DNA from 3 places in the Paenibacillus sp. FSL R5-0407 genome. Region 2 is predicted to be linked to each of the others. Evidence: riboswitches for the same ligand, from Rfam matches in the RefSeq annotation. Region 2 holds a riboswitch; each other region holds the start of a gene.

Evidence for each region. A riboswitch is a leader RNA that binds a small molecule or an ion and turns the genes downstream of it on or off. The one in region 2 is predicted to bind cyclic di-AMP.
Region 1: linked by a shared signal. The riboswitch ahead of NYE70_RS18660 (C40 family peptidase) and the one ahead of NYE70_RS12215 (TrkH family potassium uptake protein) in region 2 are both predicted to bind cyclic di-AMP.
Region 3: linked by a shared signal. The riboswitch ahead of NYE70_RS03775 (hypothetical protein) and the one ahead of NYE70_RS12215 (TrkH family potassium uptake protein) in region 2 are both predicted to bind cyclic di-AMP.

The regions. Positions count from the first base shown of each region.
Region 1 covers NZ_JBBPAX010000001.1:3,934,176-3,942,247, reverse strand. The annotation lists gene NYE70_RS18675 (M1 family metallopeptidase) at 1-712, shown strand, start outside; gene NYE70_RS18670 (hypothetical protein) at 780-1,610, shown strand; cyclic di-AMP (ydaO/yuaA leader) riboswitch at 1,832-1,966, shown strand; gene NYE70_RS18665 (C40 family peptidase) at 1,969-2,460, shown strand; cyclic di-AMP (ydaO/yuaA leader) riboswitch at 2,703-2,839, shown strand; gene NYE70_RS18660 (C40 family peptidase) at 2,844-3,317, shown strand; gene NYE70_RS18655 (GNAT family N-acetyltransferase) at 3,722-4,225, shown strand; gene NYE70_RS18650 (c-type cytochrome) at 4,388-4,750, shown strand; gene NYE70_RS18645 (4a-hydroxytetrahydrobiopterin dehydratase) at 4,853-5,152, opposite strand; gene NYE70_RS18640 (hypothetical protein) at 5,389-5,682, opposite strand; gene motA (flagellar motor stator protein MotA) at 5,880-6,683, shown strand; gene motB (flagellar motor protein MotB) at 6,667-7,473, shown strand; gene rluF (23S rRNA pseudouridine(2604) synthase RluF) at 7,546-8,072, opposite strand, start outside.
Region 2 covers NZ_JBBPAX010000001.1:2,524,852-2,532,923, forward strand. The annotation lists gene NYE70_RS12195 (ABC transporter ATP-binding protein) at 1-322, shown strand, start outside; gene NYE70_RS12200 (hypothetical protein) at 306-992, shown strand; gene NYE70_RS12205 (cation:proton antiporter) at 1,047-2,291, opposite strand; gene NYE70_RS12210 (potassium channel family protein) at 2,328-2,990, opposite strand; gene NYE70_RS12215 (TrkH family potassium uptake protein) at 3,004-4,338, opposite strand; cyclic di-AMP (ydaO/yuaA leader) riboswitch at 4,414-4,573, opposite strand; gene NYE70_RS12220 (CPBP family intramembrane glutamic endopeptidase) at 4,864-6,588, shown strand; gene uvrC (excinuclease ABC subunit UvrC) at 6,554-8,072, opposite strand, start outside.
Region 3 covers NZ_JBBPAX010000001.1:769,921-777,992, reverse strand. The annotation lists gene kdpB (potassium-transporting ATPase subunit KdpB) at 1-253, opposite strand, end outside; gene kdpA (potassium-transporting ATPase subunit KdpA) at 273-1,952, opposite strand; gene NYE70_RS25990 (potassium-transporting ATPase subunit F) at 1,979-2,056, opposite strand; gene NYE70_RS03775 (hypothetical protein) at 2,083-2,496, opposite strand; cyclic di-AMP (ydaO/yuaA leader) riboswitch at 2,667-2,840, opposite strand; cyclic di-AMP (ydaO/yuaA leader) riboswitch at 2,958-3,196, opposite strand; gene NYE70_RS03770 (Ig-like domain-containing protein) at 3,476-5,779, shown strand; gene NYE70_RS03765 (bifunctional 4-hydroxy-2-oxoglutarate aldolase/2-dehydro-3-deoxy-phosphogluconate aldolase) at 5,890-6,543, opposite strand; gene NYE70_RS03760 (metal-dependent hydrolase) at 6,664-7,362, shown strand; gene NYE70_RS03755 (MFS transporter) at 7,454-8,072, opposite strand, start outside.

The DNA of each region.
Region 1 (8,072 bases), 1.4 Mb from region 2:
TACCTCCTACGCTGAAGATAAACTGATGGAGCAAGAGTTCGGAATCGCGCCAAATCTGCCGATTCAGGCTGCGCTGATATCCTCTCCGGCTACTCTGACACAACCCGCCTGGAAATACGGATCGGGAGATACCTATGCCAAGAACGCTTATTATCGCGGCAAACTGGTCTTGTTGGATATCGAACGCCAAGTCGGGGCGAAGACCATGAAGCGCATTCTCTACAACTATGCCCAGAAGTACAAATTCAAGCATCCGACTACGGCCGATTTTCAACGTGTTGTCGAGCAGACGACCGGACGGAGCTGGAAGTCATATTTTAATCAATATATATATGATGGTAAAATGGCCGATTTCTCTGTAGACCGCATTACCGTAACTCCTGTAACCAAGGATGGGAGCACGATTTACGAGTCTGAGGTGGAAATCAGCCGCAAGGGAGGAACGGCCTCCAAAATACCGCTGCTCTTCAGCTTCAAGGATGGCCATACGATCCACAAGGTGTGGAATGGCGATGGCGATCGCGTTCAGATGAAGCTGCAATATAAAGAACCCCTGGAATGGGTCCGTTTGGATCCCGAGTATTCCTTGGTGCTTGAGAACAAGCATATCAACAACTTTATTAAGGCCGAGGTCAAGGAACCTGTCAGCACACGTGCTTCTTTAAGCATCACCAAGCTGCTGGAATCCCTGCTTGGCACTCTGTTCTGGTAGGCTGGACGAACAAGAATAAGGCTTATTCATAGCAGTAATGCTCACAAAACTTTTAGGAGGGAAAGTTATGACCTATGTACGAAATGGATGGGGGCTTGTCAGGAGCCAGTTTCCCTCTGTGATCATCCTGTTCCTGTACCAGCTGCTCTGGGGGCTGTTTCTGTACCGTCTGATCCATTCGGCGGTTGTGGCCGTACTGTCCAGGTACCCGGATACGCCCCCGAATGAACTGAACCGGATTCTATACTTGATCGAAGGGCAATTCGAATTGAAGCACAATCCGGAGATTCACCAGTATTTCTGGCTGCTAATCGGGATGATTGTTCTCCGTCTATTGCTGACGCCGCTGTTCCAGGCGGGTATTCTCTACGGTCTGGTTCCCGCCGAGACCCGGGCGTCCGGACTTCCCTTCTTCCGGGGAATGAAGGAATTCTGGAAGCCCGTCACTCTCTTCTTTCTGTTGGAGCTCGCGCTGCTCTCCCTGCCGGGAATTTGGATCGTCCCGGACCTATACGCCCTCTTGCCCCGTCTCCTTACGTCAGGCGACAGGCTCGCTCCCCTTTTGACCCTTTGTGGATATTTGCTGGGGTGGGTGGTTTACGGTTGGCTTGTCCGGCAAATCCTGCTGTTCGCCCAGTTCGGGTATCTGTTTAAGGCCGGCGTCTGGGGCTCCCTGATGCTGAGCATGAGGTATCTATTGCCGGGGATCGCCATTTCCCTTATTCTCGGAGCTGCCGGCGCCGCCTTGTTCCTTTTGTTCGGAACGGCCTCCTGGATTTGGACAGGACTGATTGCTTTAATTCTGCAACAAACCTATCCTTTCATTCGCAGTCTATTTCAAATTTGGACTCTAACCTCTCAATATCAGCTTTGGCATACCAAATCACAAAAAAGTTAATTTTTTTTCATCTTTATCCTTCCTTGTGCCACAAGGCCTCCGAGCTTATTCGGGGGTCTTGTCCTGCGTTTTCCCCTCTCAAACTCGCTAAATAACCATTGCCAAAATATACTGGCCTTTGTTACAATAACAACAGCACAATTTCAGTAACAGTTTTGTAATTATTTTTGTCACTATTAGCAGGAGTCTTCTGCTGGGTGTCGAATAAGTAAGTAGTCAGGTGTAAATTACAGCCGAATTCCCTTCACGGGGAACGGGGGAACCACTTTGGGTGAATTGATCTCGCAAGAGAGGGATCATAGGGGACCTTCAACCGAATCCTTAAGCTAACCTCGTAGGCATTGGAAGGAGCATTTCCTTGAAAAAACAGTTAACCGCAGCAGCCGTAAGTCTTGCAATACTTTTCTCCATCGGAACTGGTAGCGCTTTCGCAGATTCCAAATTGGACACCACGATTGAAAAAGCTCTGGGAAGCGATTATGTTTCCGGCGGAACTACCACCTCTGGCTTTGACTGTTCCGGATTCACTATGTATGTCTTTTCGAAAATCGGAATTAAATTGCCGCACCAATCAGGCTCCCAGTACAAGATGGGAACCGCTGTAGAGAAGAAAGAACTGATCGCTGGCGATCTGGTGTTCTTCAACACTTCAGGCAAAGGTGTGTCTCATGTTGGTGTTTACGTCGGTGACGGCAAGTTTGCTCATGCTTCCTCCTCCAAAGGAGTTATCATCAGCAAATTGAGCGATAAATATTATGTCGAGCGCTATGTTGGCGCCAAGCGCATTATGAGCACTGATAAGTTCGAAGAAGTTACAAGCGATACTCAAGATCATGATGATGTAGAATAGTAACGATGAAGCCCGCAGAGATTCTTTATGGATCGCAATCTGCGGGTTTTTTCTTTTATTTAAACCGTCGTCCTAGGAAACATTACCCGGAGAGGACGGGATATACAGGACAAATCAACTTATTTATTCAAAAATAACAAAACAAACTTGCAAACCCGCGTTGATGTTTGGTAAAATGACCAGAGTAAATGGTAACAACTTTGTAATCACTGTTGTAACGTCGTAATTTTTCGGGTGCATTCAACAAAGACTAGCCGAATTCCCGGCACCCGGGAAACGGGGGAACCACATTGGGTGAATTGATTTCGTTACATAGGGATCATAGGGAACCTTCAACCGAATCCTCAAGCTAACCTCGCAGGCCTTGGAAGGAGTTTAACATCTTGAGAAAGACATTCGCAGCAGCAGCAACGAGTTTAGCTATTTTGTTCACCATGGGGACAGGAAGTGCCTTTGCGGACACCACATTGACCAGCGTCGTTAAATCCGTGTACGGAACACCTTACAAATACGGAGGCGTCACGACCAACGGTTTTGACTGTTCCGGATTTACAAGATACGTGTTCAAGAAAATGGGCGTCGATCTTGCCCGCGTCTCTACCGCCCAGTACAAGCAAGGTACCCCAGTGGCCAAGAGCCAGTTGAAAGCGGGAGACCTCGTATTCTTCAACACCCTGGGCAAAGGTAAAGTGTCCCATGTGGGCGTCTACCTGGGAGACGGAAAATTCGCTCATGCCTCTTCTTCCAAAGGAATCAGAACAGACAAATTAAGCAACACTTACTATAAAACACGTTATGTCGGGGCAAAAAGAATTTTGAGCGCAGACAGCTATTCCAGCTTTGCCAAAGAATCCTGATCACCCCTGATAGGCTGAGGCCCTCACCTCAATAGCTCGCTTGACCGCACTTGATTCTTGCCGGAATCAACGCGGTCTTTTTTCTTTCCTTCATCTTATTCATATAACGAAGGAATCGATCAAAAGGTTTCTTGGATAAAACCCATTCCAAAAATATTTTTTCCGTTCTCGTTCTCTAACACTCCATATCCTATCTTCCCTATATCCAAAATTTACCCGTTATGCGGATGCCTAAACAGGAAATTTTTAATTTACGCATTTTTTTTGCCTGCCTTCGATTTCTGGCCCCTCTTCCTCCACAAAGCCTTTACAACCAATAAAAATCCCGTTAGAGTGAGGTTAAAAAGAACTACAGCCATATGGGTAGCCGCATAGGCATTCCTATCGTTTAAGGAGGCGCAAAAATGGAAAAACCAATCGCACCATTTCGAATCGTACCCATGGAAGAAAGCCATGGCGCAGATATCAGTACTTGGCGTTACGATTCTCCCTACGATATTTATAGCTGGCTTCCCTGGGAACAGATGAAGGCGCTCGATGTGGAATTTGGGAATCCCGTTTTAAGGGCCCAGCAGTACGTCTCTTTGCTGGATCAGCAGGAGGAGCTTGCCGGATTCGCCCAGTACTTTCCTATGGAGGGCGTTACACGGCTTGGCATCGGTATGAGACCTGATTTATGCGGCCACGGGCTGGGTAAGACCTTTGTGCTGACAATCGTCGAGGAGGCCCAGCGGAGAAAGCCTAAGGATGTAATTGACCTGGAAGTGCTCACATGGAACACACGGGCGATCCGGGCTTACCAGAAGTCCGGCTTCGTGATTACCGATCTGTACGAGAAAATGACTCCTGGCGGCATTTCCAAGCCATATTACTGCATGGTGTTTCGCGGAAAACCCTCCGAGGCGTAAAAAAACATCCCCTTAATGAGACGTCTATGATTAATCACACATGATTTTAACGTATTTTTCGTATACTACAAATAATTCGTTACTTTTTTTGACACAAATGCTATGATCACGGGGCATGTTCAGCTATAATGGAAGGTAGCTTACATAGGAGGGACGATTGAAATGCAGAAGTGGATCATGAGCGGAATACTCATCGTGGCGTGCGCCTTCGCAGCCGTGTTAATGTTTACATTACCCGGTAAAGATCAGGTGGCCCAGGAAGAAAAGCCGCAAATGCCTGCGGTTACTGTAAGCGCAGAGCAAGCCGAAGCTACGGTTAAAGCCAACTGTATTTCCTGTCACGGGACTGATTTGCAAGGCGGAGCCGGTCCGAATCTGCAAAAAATTGGATCCGAGCTGTCGGCGGAACAGTTGTACGGCATAATTACTAAAGGAAAAGGCGGAGGCATGATGCCTTCCTTCAAAGATAAATTGAAGGACGAGGAAATCGCCAACGTCGCTATGTGGCTTGCGGAAAAGAAATAACAAACAAAAACAAAGACGCGCCCGCCGGGACTTATAAGTCCCGGCGGGCGCTTTTCTAATCATTCACATTCCTGAGCTTGGATTCCTGCTATCCCTATAGGGCTAGCCAGCCGCTCGGGCTTTCTCGAAGGCTTCGTTATATTGTTGCGCTTCTTTAATATCTACGGCCGTTATCCCGCCCTCTTCCCAAGATGTCAAACGAAGCGTCACCGTTTTGTGGTCGATGGTAATAAAAGGGTGATGATTAAAGGCTTCCGAAATAGCGGCTACCTCATCGACAAACGCAATCCCCTTCATAAAATTGGAGAACGTGTATTTGCGAGTAATCCAGCGACCTTCCTCCAGTTCCCAGCCTTCCAGCTTTTCCAAATGCGCTTCTACTTCTTGCGGTGTAAACGGCATTCTTCTTCCTCCCCGTTCTAAAAACTTCCACTCCTATGTAATCCTGCAGTTTAGGATTCAATACTCGGCAGCATTAGCTCTGTCCCCGCATCTGTTTATTGTATTCTTCTCTACTGCAGATCATGCGAAGGAGAGCTCTCGATTCTGCCGCCATGACAGCGGCATTCCTCATTACTTCCAAGATTATATTTTACCACGGCTCTATCCGATAATCCAAAAACTTGTGGAAACTTCGGTCAGACCAGCTTGACGGAGGTTAGCTCTTCCTCTCCGATCAGGAAGTTAATCCGGTGCCCTTCGGGGTCATGGATGACTACAGCGCTTCCTACGGGAATTACCGGCTCGGTGCCAAGAGCAAAGAACAGATCCTCAGCCAACGCCTCCTGAACCTCCTGTCTCTCTTCATCGGAGAGCCCGTGCCACTCCAAAGCCTCCATTTCAAAAAATTTATAGCTATCTGGAATACGGCCTACCGCCGCTGTCAAATCCTTCAAAATAAATTCATAATCTCTTCCGTGCTTTACGCCCACAGCCAAACGGCTCCCTTCATCTTTGTCATTTCGGTCTTCTTTCTTATTATAACGGAAAAAACACCTTAAAAAAAAAGGGATTTCTGTCGATAAAAAAGATAAACCGTTTTTCGGATTGACTGGTAACGTCCGATGTCCCCAGCAAGGATGCGGGAGACAGAAAAATGGAATCAATTATCTCAAGGACGAGGTGTGCAATGGAAATATCAACAATTATTGGACTTATTCTCGGTTTTGTTGCCCTTATCTTAGGTATGTTCTTGAAGGGTGCGCCTATTGAAAGTCTGGTCTCCAACCCTGCGGCTTTTGTTATTATCCTTGTGGGGACGGCCGCCACGCTGTTTGTGGCATTTCCGCTTTCCGAGGTTAAAAAATTCCCTGTGCTGATTAAACTGACGATGGTTAAACCCAAAATGATCAGTAAAGCTGAATTGATCACTTTGTTTATGGAATGGGCCACGATCACACGCCGGGAAGGTCTCCTTGCCTTGGAGGCCAAGGTGGAAGAAATCGATGATGACTTCCTTCGCGGTGGCATGCGCATGATTATTGACGGCAACGACCAGGACTTCGTCCAGGACGTGCTTACGGAGGATATCGCCGCTACCGAGGAGCGACATAGAGCGGGCGCGCAAATTTTCTCCCAGGCCGGGATGTACGCGCCTACCCTCGGGGTACTCGGTGCCGTCGTCGGTCTGATCGCTGCGTTATCCGATATGAGTGATATCGCGAAATTATCCCATGCGATTTCTGGCGCTTTTATCGCTACCGTGTTCGGTATCTTTACCGGTTATGTGATGTGGCATCCGATTGCCAATAAGTTAAAACGTCTCTCCAAGAAAGAGATGGAAATACGCCTGATGATGGTCGAAGGTCTGCTATCCATCCAATCCGGCGTATCGACGATCGCGATCCAACAAAAACTGGCCGTATTCTTGACCCCTGCGGAGCGTGCGCAAATTTTAGAAAAGGGGGCGGGTGAAGGTGAGCAAAAAGAATAAGAAGCATCAGGAACACGAAGAACATGCTGACGAGAGCTGGCTGTTGCCTTATTCCGACTTGATGACTCTTCTTCTTGCATTGTTTATCGTTTTGTTCGGAATGAGTACGGTTGATGCTCAGAAATTCCAAGAGATGAGCGAAGCGTTTCAAAGCGTGCTTACCGGCGGTTCCGGGATTCTGGAACAGAACTCGATGAGCAGCAATACGAAGAATTCCATTAGCGAAAATCAGATTCCTAAGCCTTCTTCCGATGGTCTGATGAAAAAGAAGAGCGAGCTCATGCGTAAAGAGCAGGAGAACCTCGAATCCCTTAAGAAGCAGCTTGATACGTACATCAAAAATAACGGGTTGACCGACCAGCTGGATACTAAACTCAATCAATCGCAGTTGATGGTTACGATCAGCGACAACGCGCTCTTCCCTTCCGGCGAAGCGGAGGTCAAGCCCAATGCGCGGATCCTGGCCAAGGCCATCTCGGCCATGCTTCAGGAATTCCCGGACTATGAGGTGATCGTTTCCGGTCATACCGATAATGTCCCGATCTCAAATCATGAGTTCCCTTCCAACTGGGACCTAAGCTCGGTCCGGGCCCTGAATTTTATGAAAATCTTGCTGCTGAACGAGCAGCTTGATCCTAAGAAATTCAGCGCTATCGGTTATGGCGAATATCATCCGGTCTCCAGTAATGAAAACAACGTCGGACGTGCCAAGAACCGCCGTGTCGAAGTATCGATTATCCGGAAATATCAGGACGGCGATCAGCAAATCGGCATGCCGGCAACGCACTAAAGGTTACTAGGCAGGATGAACAACAAAAGGGCAGCCCTACAGGGCTGCCCTTCGTGTTTTAACGCTCTATTGTTATGTCAGTGTATATCCCAGGGTCTCGCCCAGTTCCTGCTTCTCTTGCTCGGTCAGATCGCGCCAGGTTCCGATCTTCTGATGGCCCAATTGAATATTCATGATCCGGATCCGCTGCAGCTTCCGTACTTCATAGCCGAGGGCGCTGCACATCCGGCGAATCTGCCGGTTTTTGCCTTCCGTCAGAATAAGCCGGAACACCCGATCCGTCATCCGGGTAATTTTACAAGGCAAGGTCATCTCGCCCAGAATCTTAACCCCTTCTCCCATGGCTTTCAGAAATGATGGCGTAATAGGCTTGTCCACAGTGACGATATATTCCTTCTCATGCTTTCCTTCAGCACGTAGAATTTTGTTGACGATATCACCGTCGCTGGTAAGCAGGATCAACCCTTCGGAATCCTTATCCAGACGACCGATCGGAAAAATACGCTTATCGTGGCCGACAAAATCAACGATATTTCCGCGGATATGCCGCTCGGTCGTACTTGTAATGCCCACTGGCTTGTTCAGGGCAATGTATACAT
Region 2 (8,072 bases):
CAATCTGTTCCAGTACATCACGCTGCTGGAGCAAGGGGTCATCACCTCCCATATGGATAAGGATGCCTTTGTGGCACAGGCGCATTACCTCCAAGGCGATTCTTCGCAGCTGCTGGCATTGGTATCAGACCCGCATGTGCTCCACGAAGAATCACTGGCCGGAACAACCGTCCTCGTCTGGTACGGGGAACTGGATAACCGGGTCGAACTGGAACGCCGGGGTATCAAAATCAGCTCAGTACCGCTGCAAAAACTGTTCGTTTATTTGACCCGCAAAGGGAATCTGAATTCGGAGGAAACAAATAATGGTTACTTCTCGTAAGATGCTGCGATTCTATTGGATGGATAACTTCAAACCGGTGACGTATTTTTGGTCTATCCTTCTGCTGGTTGATATCGCACAAGTGGTAATCATGCTTTATTTTCCGGAAATTATGAACTCCACTAACAGTTTTCTGTTCTCAGCCAACTTCGGAGCCATCGCCATCTATCTTTTGGTCTACGGCATTTTAATTGCAACGAACAGTTTCCCTTTGATGATGAGCTTTGGAATTCCCCGGCAGAGGTTTTATCTCTCTGTGATCGGAACGACGGCCATACTCTGTGCCGCCATGGCCTTGATGCAAAATATCGTCGTCTATGTAGGTTATGGGGTGACGTCGCTGTTAGGACATTCTATTGAAGAAAGCATCCCTGCGTTCTTGTCCTTATGGTACTCCCAATTTGCATTCTACCTGTTCGACATGTTTCTGTTCATCCTGCTTGGTACCGTTTTTTACCGGTTTGGCACGCTTCCCGGCTTGATTACAATCGCTTTTTACGTACTGATTTTAAACCTCAGCCCCGGAAACATGGACTTCGCGGAAAACTTTGAATTGTCGGCGCCAGGAATGTCCAACGTGATGGTTTCTCATCTATTTCTGGGATTAACCGTCATTCTGATCGGAATCGGCTGGATGCTTTACCGCCGGGCCCCGGTCCGTACTTATTAATCCAAGGAACCGGAAACCGACCCGTAAAATTAAAAGAAGCTGCCAGCAAAAGCCCTAAGGCTTTGCCGCAGCTTCTTTGATTTCGAGGCCAAGCTTTCGCGCCGCCCAGGCTGTCGTGCTCGCCTGAACGATAATCGTAAGCACGATCGCCATGAACGTAATCGCCGCAATGATCTCGGCATGCGGGACGCCCATTCCGACAATCATTCCCGACAACGCAGCCGGTATAACTCCGGTTTCGCGGACCCAGCACATAAACAGCAGCTCCCGCCAGGTCCACTTCACTTTCCGGTCCGGAAGGGCGCACAGCAGGATGGTCAACGGACGGGCTACAAACATAAGCAGCAGCACCGCCCCCAGACTCTGCCACAGGTAATGGCCCAGCGTGCCGAAATTAACCTGACTGCCCAGCAGAACGAAGATCAGCATGCGCATCATCACCGTGATATTTTCCGCAAAAGAGCCGACCTCGATATGTCTTTCCTTCATTGAAAGATTAAAGGTTTCCGCATTACCCCAAATGATCCCGGCCACAAACGTCGCCATAAACCCGCTGACATGCATCAGGTCGGCAATCAAGTAACTCGACAGGGCGCAGACAAGCATTACGATAGTCGTATATTCCCGCAGTACGCCATGCCGCGCATGTCCCGTGAAATAGGCCAGCAGCCCGGAAATGATCAGCCCGATCACAATTCCGCCGAGCGCGGTTTTTACAAAGTCCAAGGTCATCGCGCCAAAATGGAGTTCGCCGCCGCCCGCGACCGCCGCCAACAAAGCAAACGTAAGAATCGAACCCGTTGCATCATTAAATGCCGATTCGCTCTCCACCGTCTCGCGGACACGCTCCTTGATCTTCACCTGTTTGAAGATGGGGATGATCGATGCCGGGTCCGTAGATGCAATGACCGCAGCTGCGAGGAAGGCAAAAATCCAATCCACCCCGAACAGAAAATGCACGCCTGCCCCCACAACCAATACCGAGATGATTACCCCCGGGACGCTAAGCAAGGATAGGGTGATCCAAACCTTACGGAGACCGCTGAGCTTAAGATTCCTGCCGCCATCAAACAGAATGAGCGCCGAACCCAATGTTAAAATGAGCTGATTGATCAGCGAGCCGCTGGATTCATGAATGAGCTTCAAGCCGGGCCCGAGCAGCATGCCGACGGCGATGAATACGGCAACATCGGGCAGCTTGAGCCAAGCGGCTAATTTGCCGGAAACCATGCCGACACTGAGAACAAACAATACTAGGATCAGAAAATGCCGAATTGCTTCCGTTGCAGCAGATTCCATGCAGGTCACACTCCAAGAGCAGAATCACTAAAATGATTAATCATTTATAATAGCTTCGAATTCATCGATGTTTTTCTTTGCCCCGATGATGACCATGATGTCCCCAAGGATTAGATGATCCATTGCCGTCGGTGCAATAATGACGCCGTTCTCCCGGTGGATGGCTACGATGCTGCAGCCGAAACGTGCTCTCGGGTTCAGGTCGCCGACATTTTTTCCGTCCAGGCATTGCGGTACTCTCATTTCGACAAGTCTGTATTCTTTGGAAAGTTCAATGTAATCCAGCAGGTTTGGAGTTACAAGCTGATGGGCGACCCGAACCCCCATATCCCTCTCGGGAAAGATAACCCGGTCGACGCCGAGCTTCTCCAGCGCCCGGCCGTGAAGGACGGAAATCGCCTTGGCTACCACCGTTTTAATCCCAAGGTCTTTGAGAAGGATGGCCGACAGGATGCTCATTTGAATATCATTGCCGATCGCTACGATCCCGCAGTCGAAATTTCGAACGCCCAACGACTTCAGAACTTCTTCATCCGTCGCATCCGCGACGACGGCATGCGTAAGCCGGTCGCTCCATTCCTCGACCACTTCCTCGTTCCTGTCCACGCCCAGAACCTCGTAGCCGAGGTCCATCAGCTCTAGCGCCAGGCTGGAACCGAAACGCCCCAAGCCGATCACTACAAACTGCTGTGTTTTCATCTCACTTTTCCCCTTATCCTATAATCATTTTGCCTTCGGGATGTCTATATAATTCTTTACCCTTCTTCGGCCCGAGCGCATAAGCTAACGTCAGCAGCCCTAACCGTCCGGCAAACATGGTGAAGCTGATAATAATTTTCCCCGCAATCGTCAATTTTCCCGTCAGCCCCATGGAAAGGCCGACCGTACCGAAAGCGGAAGTCGTTTCGAACAAAATGCTCAGGAAGCTGGCATCTTCCGTAGTTGAAAGCACCATCGCCACGGCGATGACCAGGAACAAAGCGAGCATCGTGATCGTGACGGCTTTGAATATCCGCTCCTGGGCCAGCCGGTAACGGAACAACACGAGATCCGAACGGCCGCGGATCATGGAAATGACCGCCCCGACCAGAATCGTGAACGTCGTCGTCTTGATCCCGCCCCCGGTGGAGCTTGGCGATGCCCCGATGAACATCAGGATGATCATAAAGAATTGCGTCGCCTGCCTAAGCCCGCCGATATCCACCGTATTGGCACCCGCCGTTCTCGGCGTAACCGACTGGAAGAACGAGCTCCAGATTTTTCCGCCCCAATCCAGCGGTTGCAAGGTATTGGAGTTGGTGAATTCAAACACGAAAATAACGAGCGCTCCGACCAGAATCAATGTGGCGGTCATGGAGAGAACCACCTTGGAATGAAGCGACAATTTGCGGCGTTGCCGAAACTCGATCAGGTCGGACAAAACGATAAAGCCGAGCCCTCCGGAAACGATCAGGAACATCGTTACGAGATTGACGACCGGATCGTTTACATACTGGGTAAGGCTGCGGTACTCGCCGAACAGGTCAAAACCAGCATTGTTGAACATGGAAACGCCGTGAAAGATACCGAAGAACAGCGCCCGGCCAATCGGCATGTCGAACGACCAGCGGATTGTGAACAGAAGTGCGGCGCAGCTCTCGATAATCAGGGAATACATCAGCACCTTACGGATCAGCCGGACGATCCCTTCCATCGTATTTTGGTTCATCGCCTCCTGGAGCAGAAGCCGGTCTTTCAGCGAAATCTTTCGTTTAAACACCAGAGCGAACAAGGTCGCCATGGTCATGAACCCCAGACCGCCTACCTGGATCAGCAGCATAATGACCACCTGGCCAAATGTTGAGAAATAGGTTCCTGTATCCACTACGACAAGCCCTGTTACACAGGTTGCTGAAGTAGCGGTAAAGAAAGCGTCAATAAAAGGAAGCGACTCTCCCGTACTACTGGAAATCGGCAGCATCAAAAGCAGCGAACCGGCCAAAATAATGAACGCAAAGCCCAACACAAGGACTTGGGGTGGGGAAAATCTGATCCATTTGGAAAGCAACGGGCTCACCTCATTACTCAATTTGGCAAAAAAGAAACAATGAAAAAAAGCACTGGAAATCCAATGCTTTTTGATTGGTCCCTGCTGCAAAGGCCTACGAGGTTAGCTGACGGATTCGGGCTTGCGCGGTCTGCCCTATTCGCTTTTTCACCAGGCGCAATGCAAGTGAAGCAGCGAAATTCACCCCTAAATATCGGTTCCCCCGTTTTCGGTAGAAATTCGGCCAACATATTAAGTTACATTCATTTTCATTTCATTTTCGTCAAATTGGATTATAATCCTTATTCACTTCCATCACAAAGGTTTAATTGGATGAAATAGATCGAAAATGACTTAAAAGAGTTGAAACAGACCGTAAGGTGAATGCTTATCTAAGCCATGCTGGGATTTGCCGTGGTTATTGCGCTTTTACGCGAAACAAGCTTCGTCTCTGGCGAAGAAATCTCCCCTGTGTTATCTTTACTGTGACATGGAAGTACCGAAATCATACAGATTCAACAAAAAATCGTTAAAAGGAGTTTTCGTATGTATTCCGATTTAAAACCGAAGACGCGCGGGATAAAGACCAGGACCTTATGGATACTCGCCGTCATTGGACTCATCGTCTTTATTTTACTCCAGATTGTCCCGACTACCGCTTCCGAAACGCTGCAGGTCGAACAATCGACTCAGCTAATCACGAAGGAGCAGGCAAAGGAAGCCGCCGTCAAATTCGCGGAATCGACGCTCGGATTAACCGGTCCCTTCAACGATGCCCTGGTTACTTACGAGACGCGCGCTGATGTATACGGGTATTTGACCCGGGAAGGTTTAATGGAAGATTACCTTAAAAAGTATGAAAAGCAGTTCCCCTACGACATCTTTCAAGTCCGCATCAATAAGCCAGGCGGGCTGCTCAAAGCCGTAACGGTAGATATCCATATGACCACGGGCAAGGCGGTCGGCTTTAAAGAATACCCCGAAACCGGGTTTCCGGACATCGAGGGATTGGGCGGCGGTTCATCCGAAGCTGATGCCGCTACCTCGGGAGTGCAGGACCTATCGTGGGAAGAAAAGCTGGCGTTAGCCCAACCTTACTTGAAGTCGCTTGGTTACAGCGAAGATATGCAATCTTCCGTGGGCGAAACACCGGATGGTCTGTCTTTAACGCTGGTGGGATATGAAGCGGGGAAATCGAATGCCCAAATCGATATTCATTATTTCGAAGGCCAGGTCTCCGAAATCGATAGTTACTTCTCCGTGCCGCAAAGCCATACCGATTATGTAAAAAGCCAAACCACGCTCGCCAACTGGCTGACCTATGTAGGATATGCCCTATTGACTTTTGTGCTGGGAATTCTCGCGATCGTGTACAGCGCCATGACAAGAGTACATACTTCGTTCAAGCGGGGAATCGTGCTCGCCTCCCTGTACTTCATCATTTCCATGGGTTCTGCGCTTAATATGATGCCTTATTTTGAAAAAGAAGGCTTAAGCGGTGCAATGCTGATCTTCGGGCTTGTATTTCAGGGCGTCGTCACGCTGATTCTGGCCGCCTCCGTCTATTTCTCCCTCGTCGGAGGCGATGGACTCTGGCGCAAGCAGGGGATTAATCTCTGGGCCCGGGCCAAGGAACAGGGTTATGGACGGCATGTAGTAAAATCGATGGCGGACGGATACGCCTGGGCACTTATTCTGCTTGGAGTTCAGTCCGTGATCTTCTTCATTCTGGAAAGAACGATCCACACCTGGTCGACCACGGATGCCTCCCAATCACCGTATAACATGCTCTATCCTGCGCTGCTCCCGCTGCTTGCCTGGGTGGCAGGGATCGGGGAAGAGGCCGTATACCGGCTGTTCGGGATTCCGATGCTGAAGAAAATGTTCCGCAGCACGCTCGTCGCAAGTATCATCACGACGCTGATCTGGGCGTTCGGCCATACGTTGTATCCGATCTACCCGGTCATCTCCCGTCCGATCGAGCTGCTCATTATCGGCCTGTTGTTCAGCTATATTTTCCTGCGCTACGGTTTTATTGCGGTCCTGTTCTCGCACGTCATCTTCGACAGCATCTTAATGTCGCTGAGCATTATGTTTACAGGTGGAACGCTGAATATCACGGCAGGCATTTTCTATATCGTGTTACCGGCGATTGTTGCCTTCGTCATCTACTTGTTCAATCCACCGGGTAAGGAACGCCCTTCAGCACCATTGCCAAAAAAAGAGGAGCCGTTGTTCACGACTCCTCATCATCCCGAAGGGCATCTATAATTTGTTTGGCTAGCTTGTCGCCAATGGAAAGGGGCCGGAAGTCTTCGACTGAGGCCTCTTTCATTTTTTTGAGCGAACCGAAGTGCTTCAGCAGCGCCTTACGACGCTTCTCCCCGATGCCCGGAATCGCATCCAGGCGCGAAGCCACCATCGATTTCGCCCGCTGCTCGCGATGGAACGAAATCGCAAACCGGTGAACCTCGTCCTGAATTCGCTGGAGCAAATAAAACTCCTGGCTGTCGCGAGGCAAATGAACCGGCTCGGGCGGATCGCCCACCATCAGCTGCGCAGTCCGGTGCTTGGCATCCTTGACCAAGCCGCCCACCGGAATGAATAGACCGAGCTCGTTCTCCAGTACGTCGATTGCAGCCGAAATCTGCCCTTTGCCGCCGTCGACGATGATCAGATCAGGCTGAGGCAAGTTCTCCTTCAGCACGCGCTCGTATCTGCGGCGGATGACCTCGCGCATCGTTTCATAATCGTCCGGACCCTGAACGGTCCGGACTTTGTATTTCCGGTAATCCTTCTTGGCCGGTTTGCCGTCGATGAACACAACCATCGCCGAGACCGGATTCGTCCCCTGGATGTTGGAGTTATCAAACGCTTCGATCCGGGATACCCGATCCAGTCCGATCGAACGGCCCAGGTTCTCCGCGGCTCCCCGAGTCCGTTCCTCATCCCGCTCGATCAGGCGGAATTTCTCGTCAAGCGCCACGCGCGCATTCTCCTCAGCCATCGTCACCATCTGACGCTTAAGGCCGCGCTGCGGCACCAGCGTCTTCACGCCGAGCCACTCATGAAGCGCCGAAGCCCCGCTTGCCGCGTCGAGCGCCTCGCTGACGCCTTCGGTTGCGGCAGATGAGGCTTTGGCCGCCTCCGGCTCGCCTGGGGCTTCCTCGCCCTGTCCAGGCTCCTCAGCCATGCCGGGGAGCAAAATCTCTTTCGGCAATGCCGGGTTATCGCTGTAATATTGAGTCACGTAAGACAGAAAGTCACTGTAGGCATCCCCGTAAAAAGGAAAGACCGAGGCATGCCGTTCAATCATTTTACCCTGACGCATATACAGGATCTGAACGCACATCCAGCCTTTGTCCACCGCGTAACCGAATACGTCCCGGTCCTTGGCGTCCGCCGTCGTAATCTTCTGCTTTTCCATGAGCGCATCGATGTTGATGATCTGGTCTCTTAGTTCCTTGGCGCGCTCAAAATACAGGTCTTCCGCGGCCTCCTGCATCTTCCGCTGCAGTTCCTTCTTAATCTCTTCATGTCCGCCGCTGAGGAAAGAAGTGATTTCCTGCGTCATCTGCTCATAGGCGGATTGCGGCACTTCCTTTACGCACGGAGCCAGGCATTGGCCCATATGATAATACAGGCATACCTCCTTGGGCATCACATTGCATTTGCGCAGCGGATACATGCGATCGAGCAGTTTTTTGGTCTGCTGCGCGGCATAGGCGTTAGGATACGGACCGAAATATTTGGCT
Region 3 (8,072 bases), 1.8 Mb from region 2:
AAGCTTCAGCAAAGTTGGCAAACAGCACCGTGAAGAGCAGAATCAAGAACACCGACAAATTAAATCCGAATCCATTGCCGGAACCGAACAGGTTCGGAAACAGCAAAAGGAGCAGTACGATCCCCATTCCGATCTCGACCACGAACATGACGGGATTTTTCATCATTGTGGCCGGATTCAACTTGACCAGGCTTTCCGCCGCAGCCTTACGAATGATTGGACCAGTAAGCATAGTTTTACGACTGTTCGACATCCTTTAACCCCTCTTTCGCTTATCCTAAAGTTAAAAACTCGGCAACCGGGCCCATAGCAATGACCGGTAAAAAAGTGAGCGCACCGATAAGGAGCACCGTTCCAATCAATATGCCGACGAACAGGCGGTTGTCGGTACGTAAGGTACCGATCGTTTCCGGAATCGGCTCCTTGGACATCAAGGAACCCGCAACGCCCAGCAAGGCTATGATGGAAACATAACGCCCAAACAACATGACCAGCCCGGTCGTAATGTTCCAGAACGGTGTATTGTCCGCCAGTCCTTCAAAGCCGGACCCATTATTTGCGGCAGAGGAAGTGTATTCGTACAGCACCTGAGATAAACCATGGAAACCGGGGTTCGTGATTGCACTTTGCCCCAGATCCGTCATAAAACTGATCGCAGTCGGCACAAGAATGATAAACGGATGCGCCAATATCGCAATGGCGATCAGCTTCATTTCCTTGGCCTCGATTTTGCGGCCCAGAAATTCCGGCGTCCGGCCGACCATCAGGCCGCAAATGAACACACCTAGAATGGCGTACATCATCATGTTCATAAGGCCGACGCCTTTTCCGCCGAATACGACGTTCAGCATCATTTGAACCAACGGAACCATCCCGCCGAGCGGCGTTAAAGTATCATGCATATTGTTGACACTCCCTGTCGTAGCGGCCGTCGTTACAGTGGTAAACAGCGTGGATCCGGCGATCCCAAAGCGAACTTCTTTCCCTTCCATGCTTCCTTGTGCAGCATCGATACCCAGTGCGTTGATTGCCGGGTTCCCCGCTTTTTCCGAGAAATAGACGGTGGATAAAAAGACGAGAAATAGAATCATCATGGCGGAGAAAATGACCCAGCCTTGTTTCTTATTCTTGGCGAACAATCCGAATGTGTATGGCAATGCAGCACCCATCATCCACATCGACCACATTTCCACGGCGTTACTCAAACCGTTCGGATTTTCAAACGGATGTGCGGAGTTCACTCCGAAAAATCCCCCGCCGTTCGTCCCCAAATGCTTGATCGACTCGAGCGAGGCGACGGGCCCCATCGAAATTCGCTGCAACGCGCCATCCAGCGTATGAACCGTCAAGGTCGGGTCCAACGTCTGTGGAACCTGCAGTGCCACGAGAATTAAGGTAACGAGCAAAGCTGACGGCAGAAATACACGGACATGTGCTTTAATAAAATCTTCAAAGAAGTTTCCTATCGTTTGCCCTCTCTGCGTCAAACCGCGGATAAATGATATCGCTACACACAAGCCGCTGGCGGCTGAGGTAAACATCATCATCGTAATGACGGCCATTTGAGAGAAATAAGACAGGGCCGACTCTCCGCTATAATGCTGTAGATTCGTATTGGTCATAAAGCTGATGACCGTATTGAATGAAAGCGACGATTCCATGTTTCCCATCCCATTAGGATTCAAGGGAAGAAACTGTTGAATCCGCAGAACCAAATAGCTTACTCCCACCAGAACGACGTTCGTCACAATCATGCTAAAGGCGTATTTTTTCCAGCTCATGCCTTCACGGCGTTTGAAACCGACCAGCTTATAGATCAGTCTTTCGAAACCTCCGAATATGTTGTCGGTACGGTTCGATTCCCCGGAAAACACATGGTATAAATAAGTGCCCAGCGGTTTCACCAGTACAATGATGACGCCGATCACAACTAACATTTGCACTAAATCCATTGGGATCCCCCTCAAAAGTAGGCTTTTTAAAATTTCTCAGGATGAATCAAGGCATAGATCAAATAAAGAAATACGAACAGGACGACCAACCCGATCCCTATCATGGCGTATCCCCCTCCTTTAATTCCTGTTAATCCCCGGTTTCCGGAATGCCGTTTGCTAAAAATCCGACCTCGCAGGAACCGGAATGAATCACATAAGTCGCTCCAAGGCCCTTGTAAATCATTCTCGGATGCCGCTCCGGCGTAATCACGATTATTGGACTCGATGTCCATTGACGGCATAACTGCAAATATCGACATGTTAAAGTTAGCGTAGTTTCAAAAATAAAGACCCTCCCGATCCGAAATTCGGGAATCCTCCAAGTTTTTTCATCCTCCGTCTTCACCCGGATCACTTGAACCGCCCCCAATTTACGAGCCCGTTTCTCCTCAGTTTTGTTGTTCACGAGAACCGCAACATTCCGCCGCTTAGACAACAGCAGCCGTACAAAATTCAGCCCTGCCTGATTTGGCGCAGCAATGAGGATACAATCTTCCTCCACCTTTGTTTCCTCCCTCAGATAATAGCAAGACCTAAAGCTCCTCCTGGTGAGGTAGACTTTACTAGTAAGCTCAATCCAGTACTTTGCACAGCAAAAAAGCCGCAGGAAAGGAAGGAACCTTTCCGCAGCTTCTGGCATGGTGTTCATAACCATGGTGAGCTTATGGCGGTTGCCTCTCCCAATTACGCTTACGAGGTTAGCTGTCGGATTCGGGCGCGAGAGTCGCCCTACGCTGGAAATTAAGGATATTTCCGGCGATTCACCCCATGAAACGTTCCGATCCCAGATCGGCGTTTCGTTGGTTCCCCCGCTTCTGCGTTCGCAGAATTCAGCGAAAAAGACATTATTTTTCATTTCGATTTTTCATAACAATTTCAGTCAATTTTTCAATTTAGGCAATAAAAAACCACAGAGGCACCTTGGCGCTCTGTGGCCTACTCATACGGCTGACAGTTCACCCATCCTCTCTTCATCCACGCTTACGAAGTTAGCTGTCGGATTCGGGCGGTGAGAGTCGCCCTACCCGAACGGAATCCATGGTTTCCGTCCGGGATTCACCCCTGTCCGTTTGCGGTCTTTAACTCTCACATTAAAGACGGCAAACGAACGAAACGGCTTCTTGGCCTAGGAGCCAAGATAGATGCGCCGCAATTTGGTTCCCCCGTTTTCCCGTTGCCGGGAAATTCAGCGATCGACAAATGGTATTATATTTGTTTCATGGATTGAATCATAACTCCGGCGCCGAATCCAGTAAAGTCAGGCAACCGGTTAAAAACAGTTTGCAATTGCCAATTATATGAAACGGGAGCGTTTTCATAATGGTTAAACTCTCTCATTTACGTCATATCTCTTTAATGCTTCATTTTTCATTCCATTATATTAAAGGTCATTAAACGGTTATTGCCCTAAGAAAAATACTACGGCTACAATACAATTGTAAACGTTTACAATTATTCCGGATAGAAAGCGAGGGGTATTCATGCCGATTCGTCAACAAAAGAAAGCCTTATTGAATCAAGTTGTAGGTTCATTGATTTTCAAAGGGTTGACTGCTTCTCTATTCCTTTGCTTCTCTTTTATCCTCGTGGCTCAGATCCCCTACGCTCACGCCGAATCCATGCTGACCATCGATTCTCCGGCGGAAGGTGATCAGGTACCTCCGGGATGGCTGCGGGTTACGGGAGGGTATACCGAAACTTATGACATCAAATTGATTATTAATGGAACCGAACAGCTTAACTCCGTAAGAGAGGACTTAAATGGACCCGAAAGCGGCACTTGGTATGCGGATGTCGACGTATCCAAATACGACGGCAACATCTCGCTGATTGCCAAGGGAGTGCAGAGTTCGTCTCGTTATGGAATCTCCACGGCTACGACATCGGTGTATGTCAATAATCCCGAAGCCAGCCTCCCTGTTGTGAAGATTACAAATCCTTCGGACGATGAAACCGTCCACGGCTCGGTCCCTGTAAAAATCACCGTCGACGCCAAGAATTCCGTTGAGCTGGTAGAGATTCGAATCAACGGCGGGCCATGGATGAAAGCAAAGCAAACCGGGAACCACTATCAATTCAAATGGGACGCCAAAAATCTCGGTAACCGGACCTCCAGTCTGGAGGCAAGGGCCTTCGACGAATTCGGCAATGAAGGCCGGAGCACTACGGTTTATGCTCATACCGGGAACTGGGCTCCCGAACCGGTTACACTTGAAAAGCAAGACCGTGCGATGTGGATCTGGGAAAAAGCCGCCTACAATCTCTTTTTGAACCCGGGCTCCAAATCGGCGTTAAAAGCGCTTGCCGATGATACCGGAACCTTCGGCTCCGATCCGATCACCACCTTTTATATCGGCGTTTTTCCGTATGAGGGTGTAGACATCCTTGAAGACCAGCCTGAGGCTGTCCGGGAGTTCGTAAAGTGGGCGCATGACAACGGCTATCGGGTCCACGCCTGTATCGCCGGAGGAACCGTACCTCCCTATTATGGCGCCCTGGCTCCATATCACGGCAATGCAATCCATGAGATGGAAAAGGTCATCAATTACAACCTCTCCTCCTCCGCAGATGAGCAGTTTGATGGGGTGAATGTCGATATCGAGCCTTATATTTTACCTGAGTTTAAGACCGATAAACCGGCCGTACAGCTTCAATATTTAGATGTGCTTCAAAAAATGATTCAGCGCAGAGACGCCGCCGGCATTGACCTTCCTTTCGGCCCGGCGATCCCAAGATGGTTTGATAGCAGCGACACTTCCAGCAATATTACCTGGAACGGTCAGACCAAGTGGCTGTCCGAGCATGTACAGGACATCAGCGATTATATTTCAATCATGGATTACCGGGACACCGCCGAGGGCGGCCCTGGCATTATACCTCAGGCTCAGGCCGAGCTTGCCTATGCCAATGCGATCGGGAAACCGGATTCGGTCATCGTAGGGGTAGAAACGCTGGACATTGCCAACAGCGGAGACCCCGAAACAATCACATTCCGGGAGGAAGGCCGGACCTATATGGAGAGTGAACTGGATAAAGTTTATACTGCCTTTTCCGGAGATCCGGCTTTCGGCGGCATTGCGATGCACCATTATGACTCGATACGCTGGCTTCCTTCCGCTTGGGGACCTAGTGGATTTAAGTGGACCATGAATCCGCCGGATACAGCTCCTCCTACCGGAGTAAGCAGGGAACCGCAAGCCACTGCGTTCGATTTCAGTACCATTGAACTTTCCTATGGCAGAGCCTCCGACGATTCCGATATTGAGGAGTATATTATTTACCGCGGCACCGAGCCCGGATTTACGCCGGATGATTCCAACATCGGGGGAACGTCGAGAAACCTGACTTATCGCGATACCGGATTGCTTCCTAACTCCGTTTATTATTACAAGGTAGCCGCCGTCGATATCAGCGGGAACATCGGTCCACTTTCTAGCGAAGTTTCAGCCGTGACCGGAAATACGACCCTGCGCCCTATGATTATCGGGGACATGAACATCGTGTTTAACGGCACGCAGGGAAAAGTAACGCTACAAGTCATCGATCTGGAAACCGGCGAAGGAATTACTGCTGACGTTCATGGCCGGTTTACCTACAACGGCGGAAAATATGTAGATCTGATCACAAATGCTGCCGGATCCGCCACCGCTACTTCCGAAACGCTACCTAAGGCAGCGGGGCTTGTCGGCTTCTGGCCGCAACGGATCGCCGCCCAGGGATATTATTGGGCTTCCGCTTATGACCGTCCGCATACCGTTACCGTGTCTTGGCCCGAAAATGAGTGATCTGAGTAAACGAAAGGGACTGCCTACGGGTCAATAAGACCTGTAGGCAGTCCCTTTTACATTTTGGCAACTGCTTTAACTGTCGATTTGCCAGTCGCAATAGCCCGGTGTTAGTTAAGATCTCCCGGACGCCAAGATCTTACCGCGCCAACCATATCCGCTGCATTCTGAGTGATCGTTTCGTAACGCTTTTCCCGAATGAGAGCAGGATTTACCAGGCATCCGCCTAATCCGACCGCTGTAGCACCCGCCTCTAAAAATCCATGAATATTGTCGAGACGCACGCCTCCCGTCGCAATCAAAGGAATCCGGTCGAGCGGGGCGGTTATCTCTTTCAGGTAACCCACTCCAAGAGAGGCCATCGGAAACACCTTCACCGCAGTCGCTCTCGCTTTCCAGGCCTTCACGATTTCCGTAGGCGTCATCGCTCCGGGAAAAACGGCTATTCCTTGTTCAAGCGCATAAGCCACAACCGCCTCATCCAGATTCGGGGAAACCAGATATTCCGCCCCAGCCCGGACCGCTTCTTTGGCCTCCTCGAGGTCCAGCACGGTGCCTGCCCCAATCTTCATCCGTTCTCCGAATGTCTCCCTCCAGCTTGAGATCATTCCTAGCGCGCCTTCCGTATTCAACGTCACTTCGGCAAACACAATCCCTCCCAAGCTAAGCGCTTCGGCAACAGCTTTCCCCTGCTCCTTCGGCACACCGCGCAGGATAGCAATGATTTTCTCCGCCTTCAGCCGATCCAATAAGGAAGTTGTCATCTCGTTCCCCCTTAATATGTATTTGAGTCTGCCTATATTTTAACCTATAGACCATGACTTGAGGAGCTTGACCCGATATAATGAAAAGGTAGTGTAAACCTTTCCATAGGAGTGATAATTATGAAGCTGACTTATTTGGGACATTCCTCCGTGCTTATCGATACGGGCGAATTCACACTCATCATCGACCCCTTTCTGACAGGAAATCCGGTGGCTTCGGCCAAAGCCGATGAAATCAAAGCCGATTATGTACTCCTAACCCATGGACATTTCGACCATATCGGAGATGCTGAAGCTATTGCCAGAGCCAACGGGGCCACGATCATCGGTATTGTGGAGTTGGCTGACTTCTTCAAAAACAAAGGATTAACAACCGCTGGCTTGAATCTGGGCGGATCGTTCGTTTTCCCGTTCGGGAAATTGACCTTGACCCCCGCCCTCCACAGCTCATCCGTAGAGATTGACGGCACCAATGTGTATCTGGGCGTAGCAGCAGGAATCTTGCTGGATCTCGGCGGATTCGTTCTCTATCATGCCGGCGATACGGCATTGTTCAGCGACTTGAAGCTGATCGGAGACCGGCGACAGATCGATCTTGCTTTCCTGCCGATCGGTGATTATTTCACTATGGGACCGGAGGATGCGCTGCTTGCGGCCGAATGGCTTCATCCCAAGCATGTCGTCCCTATTCACTACAATACCTTCGGACTCGTCGCCCAAGACGGAGCGAAATTTGTGGATCAATTAAAACACAAAAACATCATCGGCCATGTGCTCAAACCAGGAGAAAGCCTGGACACCTCCAGCCTGGACCAATAACTGCAAAAGCAAAACAAAACTCCACAAATCTTCCTGGCGAAGGTCTGTGGAGTTTATTTATTTATGAACATTCAAAACAATAATTAAAGGTTCAGTCCGTTAACTCCTTGCCCTTTGTCTCGCTTCCCAGCAGCAATACCGCCACGGCGCCAACCAGGATAGTAATGAAGAAGATCCAGAATATTGCACCGATGGACACCTGCCGGGCAACCAGCATACCGACAAGGTAAGGGCCGATAATGCCTCCCACCCGGCCGAAGGAAGCAGCCAAACCTACTCCCGTAGAACGAACCCGGGTCGGATATAATTCGGGCGTATAAGCGTACATCCCGCCCCATGCTCCAAGATTAAAGAACGACAGACAGATTCCTGCCGCAATGAGCATGCCTTCGCTTGTCGCATTGCCGAACCAGGCAGCGCTTGCCGCAGTCAGCAGCAAATACACGACAAGCACGAATTTCCGGCCGAATTTTTCGATAAAATAAGCGGCCGTGAAATATCCCGGCAGTTGCGCGAGCGTCATAATCAGTACGTATTCAAAGCTCTTCACCAGGCTGAAGCCTTTGAGCATCATAACGTTAGGAAGCCACAGAAACATGCCGTAATACGAAAAAACGACTGTAAACCAAAGGATCCAAAGCATAATCGTAGATCGTCTGTGCGGTCCAGCCCAAACCGATACGAACCGTTCCCGGACCGACAGCTTTTTC